2 regions of the Arthrobacter sp. ERGS1:01 genome follow, and region 2 is predicted to be linked to the other one. Evidence: predicted binding sites of a transcription regulator. Region 2 holds the regulator's gene; the other holds the start of a gene.
What was found. Region 2 encodes LexA, which represses DNA repair genes until DNA is damaged. Its sites were predicted from a motif close to TCGAACANNTGTTCGA; they were not measured.

Region 1 (4,536 bases), 1.9 Mb from region 2:
TCTTGGCTCATGCAGAGCGAAGAGACTTTGAACGGTTCAGCGTTGTTGGCGTCGGTGCAAAGCGCCGTGGCCACCCATGGAATTGTCCACGAGGTCATGGCGTGCCCGGCCGAGCTGGCGGACACCGCGGAGTTCTGCGCGCACTTCGGCGTGTCCCTGGAGCAGTCGGCCAACACGATCGTGGTCACCTCCAAAAAGGTCGACCCGCCGCACTATGCGATCTGCGTGGTGCTCGGCACCACCCGGCTCGACGTCAACAAGAAGGTCAAGGAGCTGCTCGGCGTCAAGCGTGCCTCCTTTGCCGACGCGGACACGACGACGGCGCTTACCGGCATGGAAATTGGCGGCGTCACCGCGATCGGCGTGCGGGACTTGCCCATCTACATTGACAGCGCCGTCATGGAACAAACATACGTGGTCATGGGCGGCGGAAACCGGACCAGCAAGGTGCGCCTTGACCCGCGCGAACTCGCCAAACTGCCCGGCGCCGCAATCGTCGAGGGCCTGGCCAACCCGAAGGACTGACGCAGCCCGGCGCCGTCGGTCCGGCCGGCGTGCCGCTAGAGGTGCCCGCTGAGCCGGTCCCGGAACACGGTGCTGCGATCATCGAGCCCCGTGATGGACAGTTCGGCGCCGTGCCTGGCGTATTTGCCTTCAATCGAATCCAGGGCCGCAACCGTGGAGGCGTCCCAGATCTGCGCATGCGTGAGGTCCACGCGCACCTCGGCGGGGTCCTCGGCATAGCTGAACTGCGCCACCAGGTCGTTGCTGCTGCCAAAGAACAGCGGCCCGCGCACCAGGTAGTCGACGGATGCGCCATCCGGGGCCACGGCGCGCTCCACCGTGACCACGTGCGCCACCCGCCGGGCAAAGAGCACCATGGCCAGGACGGCGCCCACCAGCACACCCACCGCCAGGTTTCCGGTGGCCACCACCACGATCACCGTCACAACCATGACAATGGTCTCCGGAACGGGCATGCGCGCAAGGGTTGCGGGCCGGACACTGCGCCAATCCACCGTGGTCACGGCCACCACCATCATGACGGCGGCCAGCGCCACCATGGGGATCTGCGCCATGATTCCGCTCAGCCCGGTGACCAGGAGCAGCAGGACCAGCCCGGCCGCGAACGTGGACACCCGGGTGCGCGCACGGCCGATCTTCACGTTGACGATGGTTTGGCCGATCATGGCGCACCCGGCAATGCCGCCGTAGAAGCCGGACAGGATATTCGACACGCCCAGCGCCCACGATTCCCGGCTCTTGTGCGATCGGGTGTCGGTCAGCTCATCGACCAGCTTGGCGGTCAGCAACGTCTCCATGAGCCCAACGAACGCAACGCTCAACGCCGTGGGCCAAATGATGCCCAGGGTGTCCAGGTTGAAGGGCGCCAGGAACGGGGTCAGGCCGGGGAGACCACCGGTCATGGGCCCCTCGCCGGCCACGTTGGGCACGGAGAGGTGCGCAATCATCACGACGGCGGTCACCACCACGATCGCCACGAGCGGCGCCGGCACGGCCGAGGTCAGGCGGGGCAGGATCAGGATGATTGCCAGCGTCACAATGAACAGCGGGTAGACCAGCCATGGCACGTTGAGCAGGTGCGGAACCTGCGCCACGAAGATCAGGATGCCCAGGGCGTTGACGAAGCCGATCATGACCGACCGAGGAATGAAGCGCATGAGCCTGGACAGCCCGGCCAGGCCAAACACGATCTGCACCAGCCCGGCCAGCACCACCGCGGGCAGCACGTACTCCACGCCGTGGGCCTTGACCAGCGGCGCGATCACCAGGGCCACCGAGCCGGCAGCCGCCGTGACCATGGCGGGCCGGCCGCCCAAAATGGACATGGTCAACGCCAAAACCACCGAGGCGATCAGGCTGACCTTGGGGTCAACGCCCGCGATGACGGAAAAGGAAATGACCTCGGGGATCAGCGCCAGGCTGGTGACGACGCCGGCCAGCACCTCGCGGGTGAAGAGCCGCGGGGTGCGCAAAACGTTGAGCACGCTATCGCCGTCCAGCCGGGGCACAGTTGGGGAAGTCGGGTGTGCGCTGGTCATGGGGTCTCCGTAATGCAGTGCCGGAACTGCCCTCCCATTGTACGGACGCCCGCGTCGATGGTTGCGGCGGAGGTCATGCCGTTACCGGATCTGGTCGTTATGCCGAACGGGGTAGCCAAGCTCTTCCGCGGCTTCAAGGACGGCCTGGGGCGATTGGGCAAGGAATGTCCAGGGCATGTTCTCCTCGGCGAGGAAGTTCACCTGCGAGGGCGCCAAGTCGTTCAAACGGCCCAGGTAGACCTCGCGGATGGCCGAACGTTCGACCCGCCACGGCCCAGCAAAACGCGCGAGCCAACGAAATCTCATCCGGAATTCAATATGTGACTCGTCCAGGATCAGCAGAACCCAGGGGCCCAGAATCCGTGTCATTTTCCTGGGCCTTTCCAAGCCGCCTTTGAATACATGAGTCATCCGAATACCTTTGATGGATTGAAATGTAGCCATGCCTGTGTCCAAGTATTGCTCTCCCCGAATGGACTTCGTCCAAGGGTGAAGCACCGATACCGAGATTCACGTCGAGTCGGAGTTTCACGCTGCCCGGATCATCACTACATTTGCCGTCCAAGATCCCGCCCCCGCCGAAAAGAGATCCTTTTGCGGTGAGCCCACGGTATCCAAAAGCGCCACCCAACTCGTCAAATGTTCGGATCTTGAGGGTGAGGGTGCAGTAGGGGTCGTGTTGGCTTCCGTCGGTGGGCGCGAGGCGGCAAATTCGTCCCGGCGTCCTGATCGTAATGCAGTGCCGGAACTGCCCTCCCATTGTACGGACGCCCAGGAGGCGGCCGGCAGGGTTGCCCGCCGGGCCAGGCGGTAGACTTGGTTGTTAGAACATTTGTTCGCGTCCGGGGAAGGGGAGTGGTGCCCATGGCTGGTTCCTCCCAAGCGGCTACCGCCGGGCGCATCGCCCTCGTGGACGTGAACAACTTCTATGTCTCCTGCGAGCGGGTTTTCGACCCGCGGCTGGAAGGCCGGCCCGTCGTCGTGCTTTCCAATAATGACGGCTGCGTCGTGGCGCGCTCGGCCGAGGCCAAGGCGCTGGGCGTCAAGACCGGCGCCCCGTGGTTCCAGGTCCAGGCGCAGGCCAAGGCCTGGGGGCTGGTGGCCCGCTCCAGCAACTATGAACTGTACGGGGACATGAGCGCCCGGGTCATGGAGGTCGTGGGCCGTTTTGGCGCGTGGCAGGAGGTGTACTCCATCGATGAATCGTTCGTGGGGCTGATGGGCGACGCCGGTGCCCTCGCGGAATCCGGGAGGCAAATCCGGGCGGCAGTGGACCGGCACGTGGGCGTCCCCGTCTGCGTGGGCGTTGCGGGCACCAAGACGCTGGCCAAGTTCGCCAACCGGATCGCCAAGCAAAACCCCGCCCTGGGGGGCGTGTGCGCCCTCGACGCCATGCCGGCCGGGCAGGTGGATGCCGTGCAGTCGCGGGTGCCAGCGTCGGGGCTGTGGGGCGTGGGCGGGCGCACGGCGGAGCGGTTGAAGCTGCTGGGCATTGAATCCATCGCCGACCTCAAGGCCGCCGAACCGGCCATGATCCGCAAGAAGTTCTCCGTGGTGCTCCAACGCACGGTGCTCGAACTCAACGGCACCGAATGCATCCCGCACACCGAGGAACGCGTGGACAAGCAACAAATCATGTTCTCGCGCAGCTTCTCGACCCCCGTCACCACGGTGGAGGGCATGGAATCGGTCATGGCCGTCTACGCCCAGCGCGGGGCCGCCCGGCTGAACCAGGAGGGCCTGCGGGCCTCGGCCATGACCGTGACGGCCGGGACCAGCCGCTTTGCCGCGGGGGAGGGCAGCTTTCCCGCCGTGACCCTCCGCTTCGCCGCCCCCACGCAGGACCCCATCGTGTTGATCCGCGCCGCCGTGGCCGCGATCCGGCAAAGCGCCGTCCCCGGGGCGTCCTATCTGCGCGCCGGGGTCATGTTCTCCGGCCTGGAACCGGCGGCGGGCCAGGACGTCCTGGACGTTTTTGACACCGCCGGCTCCCAACCCGGGGTGGGCGACGTGCTGGGGGAGGTGCGGAACAAGTTCGGCTCCCTGGCCATAGGACTCGGGATCGGCGGGCTGGCCGAACCGCCGTCGTGGTCCATGAAGCGGGAGCACTCCTCCCCGCGCTACACCACCGAATGGGCCGAACTGCCCGTGGTCAGGGCCTGACGATGGACCCCGTGCCGGGCCTCGCTAGACTCGAAGCCATGGCCAACCCACACTCATCGAAGTCCCGGCGCCTGGCGCTGTTCATTGCCGGCGCCGCCGTCGCGGTTCTTGGCCTGGCTCTACATTTCCTGGCCGCGGGCGACGCCGCGAGCCTGGTGGCCGATGCCCTGTACACGGTGCTGGTGTACCTGCTGTTCGGCTTCGTGGCCCCGGCCGCCCGGCGGCACCGCGTGGCCCTGGCCGCCTTCGCCTTCAGCGCCGTCATTGAAATCGCCCAACTGACGGGCATTCCGGCGCAGCTGGGGCAGGC
Region 2 (4,536 bases):
TGGGCCGAGGACACCGAAACCGGTGACCGTGACGAACTTGTCCCCGGCGTCACCGACAAGGCCTGGCGCCAAGTGTCCGTCACGTCCATGGAGTGCCTGGGCGCGCAAAAATGCCCGCTGGCCGAGACCTGCTTCTCCGAGCTGGCCCGGGCCAAGGGTGCCGAGGCCGACATCGTGGTCACCAACCACGCCATGCTCGCCATCAGCGCCTTCGAGGGCATCGCCGTCCTTCCCGACTACGACGTCGTCGTGGTCGATGAGGCGCACGAGCTCCAGGACAGGGTCACCGGCGCCGTCACGGGCCAGCTCTCGGTCCAAATGGTCCAGGCGGCCGCCTCCAGCACCCGCAAGCACACGGGCGTATCGGTCGACGCCCTGCACGGGGCCGCGACGGCCCTGGACCTGGCGTTCGCCGGAACACCGTCCGGGCTGCTGCCCAACGGCTTGAACGAGGAACAGTCGGCGGCCATTGAACAACTGCGTGACGCCGTCCGGGTGGCCCTGTCCGATTCAAAGCCCGACGGCAATGCTTCGGCCGACGGCGGACGCTCGATCGCACGGTCCCGGCTGAACCTGATCTTCGACCTCTGCGAACGGTTGCTCACCGCCGCCGACGCCCGCGAAGTGGTCTGGGCGTCCCGCACCGGCACGTTCACGCCCGGGCAGGGCTACCAAAAGGCCGACGACAGCGAACCACCCGTCATCAACATCGCCCCGCTCAGCGTTGCCGGAAAACTGCGGGAGGGGCTCTTTGCCGACCACACGGTGGTGCTGACCTCCGCAACGCTGGCCATCGGCGAGTCGTTCCAGGCCACGGCCGGGGGCTTGGGCCTGCTGGGCGCCAACGCGCCGGCGTGGACCGGGGCCGACGTCGGATCCCCGTTCGACTACCCCAAGCAGGGCATGCTGTATGTGGCCGCGCACCTGCAAAAGCCGGGTTTCGGCAACTCGCCGGAGCAATTGGCGGAGCTTGAGGCACTCATCACGGCTGCCGGGGGCGGAACACTGGCGTTGTTCTCCTCCCGCAGGGCTGCCGAGGACGCCGCGGAAAAGCTCCGCAAGAAGCTGTCGGTGAAGATCCTGTGCCAGGGGGAGTCCTCCATGGCGGGCCTCATCAAAGAGTTCTCCGACGAACCCGACACCTGCCTGTTCGGCACCATGTCCCTCTGGCAGGGGGTGGACGTCCAGGGTGCATCGTGCCGGCTCGTGGTCATTGACAGGATTCCGTTCCCACGCCCGGACGACCCCCTCGTGACGGCGCGCGCCCGCGCCGTTGCGCAGAGCGGCGGCGACGGATTCATCGCGATCTCGGCAACCCACGCCGCCATCAGGCTGGCGCAGGGTGTGGGGCGGCTTATCCGCTCGAGCAGTGACAGGGGAGTGGTGGCCGTCCTGGACTCCCGGCTGGCGAATGCCGGCTACGGCGGCTTCCTGCGTGCAGCCCTTCCGCCGTTCTGGTCCACCAAGGACCGGAACGTGGCCCTCGCGGCATTGCAAAGGCTCTCCGGCAAATAGCCCAGGTGCGCAGCCGCCCGGTGATCGAGCCTGTCGGGATCCGGGGCCCTGGTCTGGAAACATGGAAGCGCCCCCGGTCGGGAGACCGGGGGCGCTTCCATTCGTTTTGCCTACAGGCTGCGCAGGACCGAGACGACCTTGCCCATGACGGTGGCGCTGTCACCGAGGATGGGCTCATAACGGGTGTTCTGCGGCAGCAGCCACGTGTGACCGTCGCGCTGGCGGAACGTCTTCACGGTGGCCTCGTCCTCGAGCAGGGCCGCAACGATCTCGCCATTGTTGGCCGTGTTCTGCCGGCGCACCACCACCCAGTCGCCGTCGCAGATCGCGGCGTCGATCATGGAATCCCCGGCGACCTTCAGCATGAACAATTCACCGTTGCCCACGATCTGGCGCGGCAGCGGCATGATGTCATCCACCACCTGGTCGGCCAGGATGGGACCGCCGGCGGCGATCCGGCCCACCAGCGGCACGAATGCGGTGTCGGAGGCGCTGCTCAGTTGGGCGAAGTTCAAGCCGTTCGAACTGCGCACCTGGTCGGGCGAGCTGACGCCCTCAATCTCCACTACGCCGTTGTCCAGGACCAGCGGAATGAGGACCTCCATGGCGCGGGGCCGCTTCGGATCGCGGCGCAGGTAGCCGTGGCGCTCAAGCTGGGTCAGCTGGTGCGTGACGCTGGAGAGACTGGCCAGGCCCACCACGTCCCCGATCTCACGCATCGACGGCGGGTAGCCTTTGTCGGCAATGGAGCGCTGGATGCATTCGAGAATCTTCTTCTGCCGGACCGTCAGCCCCTTCATGCCGGCCCTGCTGGGGGCCTGCGGGATGCGGTGCGGAGGTTCTGGTAGCGCCATGGTCCTTCGGTCCTTTCGTGGAGGCCGTCAAGAGTGTTAATCAAGAGTGTCAGTGCCTTCTGGTGGACTGCTTTTAGCGGCGAATCCTTACCTCCAAGATTAAGCCAGAAAAGAGCGAATTTCAAACATTTGTTCTATCGAGTCTTGGCAAGAGTCGTCTATAGATGCTAAAACTGTAGTACCAGCGTTAGAACATACGTTCTATCGAACATATTGTGTATGGAAGTTTGATCCTGCTGAATGTCCCGGGTTTCGCCCGGTTCGGCCCATGCGGTCAGGCCTCCACGGAGTGAAAGGAATGAATTCATGAGCGCATTGGTGATTTCCACAGCAGGCCCGGCGGTCCAGTACTCCGGAAGCAAGTTCGGCACTGTCCGTGCCACCCCGGCCGGACCCCTGCGATTGACGCGGCGGGGCCGCATGGTTTTCCTGGGAATTCCGGCCCTTGTCGTCGCGGCCGTGTTGATGCTGTCCGTAGTGGCCGTGCTGTTGGGCGTCGTCGCCAGCCCGGCCAACGCCGCCACTAAGTACACCCCCGTCAACATGACGGACTATGCGGCCTCCGTGACGGTGCTCCAGGGGCAAAGCCTGTGGTCGATCGCGGCGAAGAGCGATCCCAACCGCGACGTCCGCGACGTCGTGGCCGAGATCGTGGCCCTCAATGACCTGGGCACCTCGGTGTTGCAGGCCGGCCAGCAGTTGTACGTACCCCTGCCGAAGTAGGCCCACGGAGATCACATGGTGGGACATTGCCGGTCACAAGTTCTGTTCCGGCACGAACACCACTTAAGCTGATTCCATGGATCAGTTTGAACGTCTCAACCAGTTACCGCTCCGCGACGATCTGCGCGGACAGCATCCCTACGGGGCACCGCAACTGGACGTTCCCATCCTGCTAAACGTCAATGAAAATACCTTTGGTGTTCCACTGGACGCCAAGGAGGCCATCCTCAAGGCCGTGGCCGATGAGCTTGATGGCTTGAACCGCTACCCCGACAGGGAGTTCACCGAACTCCGCCGGGCACTGGCCGCCTACCTGGGACACGGTCTCACGGAGGAGAACATCTGGGCCGCCAACGGCTCCAATGAGGTCCTCCAGCAATTGCTGCAGGCCTTTGGCGGACCGGGACGACGCGCCATGGGCTTCCCGCCCACATACTCGATGTACCCGCTGCTCGCCAGCGGCACCGGCACCGCTTACGTGCCCGGTGTCCGCGGGGACGACTACAGCCTTACCGCGGAATCGGCGGCCGCCCAGGTGCGCGAATCCGCGCCCAACGTGATCTTCCTCTGCTCCCCGAACAACCCCACGGGCACGGCACTCGGCCTTGACGTCGTCGAGGCCGTCTATGAAGCAGGCGAGGCGTCCCAGGCGATCGTGATCGTGGACGAGGCCTACGTGGAGTTCGCCCACACCGGCACGTCGAGTGCGCTGACCCTGCTCCCGGGCCGCCCGCGGCTGGTGGTGTCCCGCACCATGAGCAAGGCGTTCGCACTGGCCGGTGCCCGGCTCGGATACCTGGCATCCGCGCCCGAGGTCGCCGACGCCATCCGGCTGGTCCGCCTGCCCTACCACCTGTCGGCCATCACCCAGGCCACGGCCGTTGCGGCCCTGCGGAATTCCGATTCCCTGCTCGCCAACGTTGAGGCCATCAAGGTCCAGCGCGACCGCATCGTCACGGAGCTTTCCGCCATGGGGCTTGCCCCGGCGCCGTCGGATTCGAACTACGTGTTCTTCGGCGGGGTGGCCGACCCCCATGCACTGTGGGAAGCCCTGCTGGCCGACGGCGTGCTCATCCGCGACGTCGGCATCCCCGGCCACCTGCGAGTCACCGCAGGCACCGAAGCGGAGACCACCGCGTTCCTCGACGGGCTGCGGCGTTTCCTCAACGGCTAGCACAGCGCCACCACGGGGCCGCGGACCGCTTTGGCAAGAAGCGAGTCCTGTCTTCTAAACTGGTATCAAATGCAAACTCCGCCGCGCACACGCCTGCGCGGCCACGTGCCCCGGCGCGCCACCCCTGCAGTGAAGGATCAATTGAGATGACCGAGAACAGCCAGGCCGCAGGCCCGGGACGGACCGCGCGCCTCGAACGCGCCACCAGCGAATCCAGCGTGCTCGTCGAAATCAACCTCGACGGCACCGGAGTGTCCAACATCGACACCT

Region 1: a site for LexA is predicted at 2,888-2,903, ahead of AL755_RS17030 (Y-family DNA polymerase). Genes of this name have one in related genera too.

The regions. Positions count from the first base shown of each region.
Region 1 is NZ_CP012479.1:2,893,444-2,897,979, reverse strand. Features, by position in the region: gene AL755_RS17045 (YbaK/EbsC family protein) at 10-525, shown strand; gene AL755_RS17040 (SulP family inorganic anion transporter) at 561-2,063, opposite strand; gene AL755_RS17035 (hypothetical protein) at 2,145-2,432, opposite strand; gene AL755_RS17030 (Y-family DNA polymerase) at 2,928-4,226, shown strand; gene AL755_RS17025 (ribosomal maturation YjgA family protein) at 4,265-4,536, shown strand, end outside.
Region 2 is NZ_CP012479.1:797,723-802,258, forward strand. Features, by position in the region: gene AL755_RS07475 (ATP-dependent DNA helicase) at 1-1,515, shown strand, start outside; gene lexA (transcriptional repressor LexA) at 1,626-2,369, opposite strand; gene AL755_RS07485 (LysM peptidoglycan-binding domain-containing protein) at 2,676-3,092, shown strand; gene AL755_RS07490 (histidinol-phosphate transaminase) at 3,169-4,266, shown strand; gene hisB (imidazoleglycerol-phosphate dehydratase HisB) at 4,413-4,536, shown strand, end outside.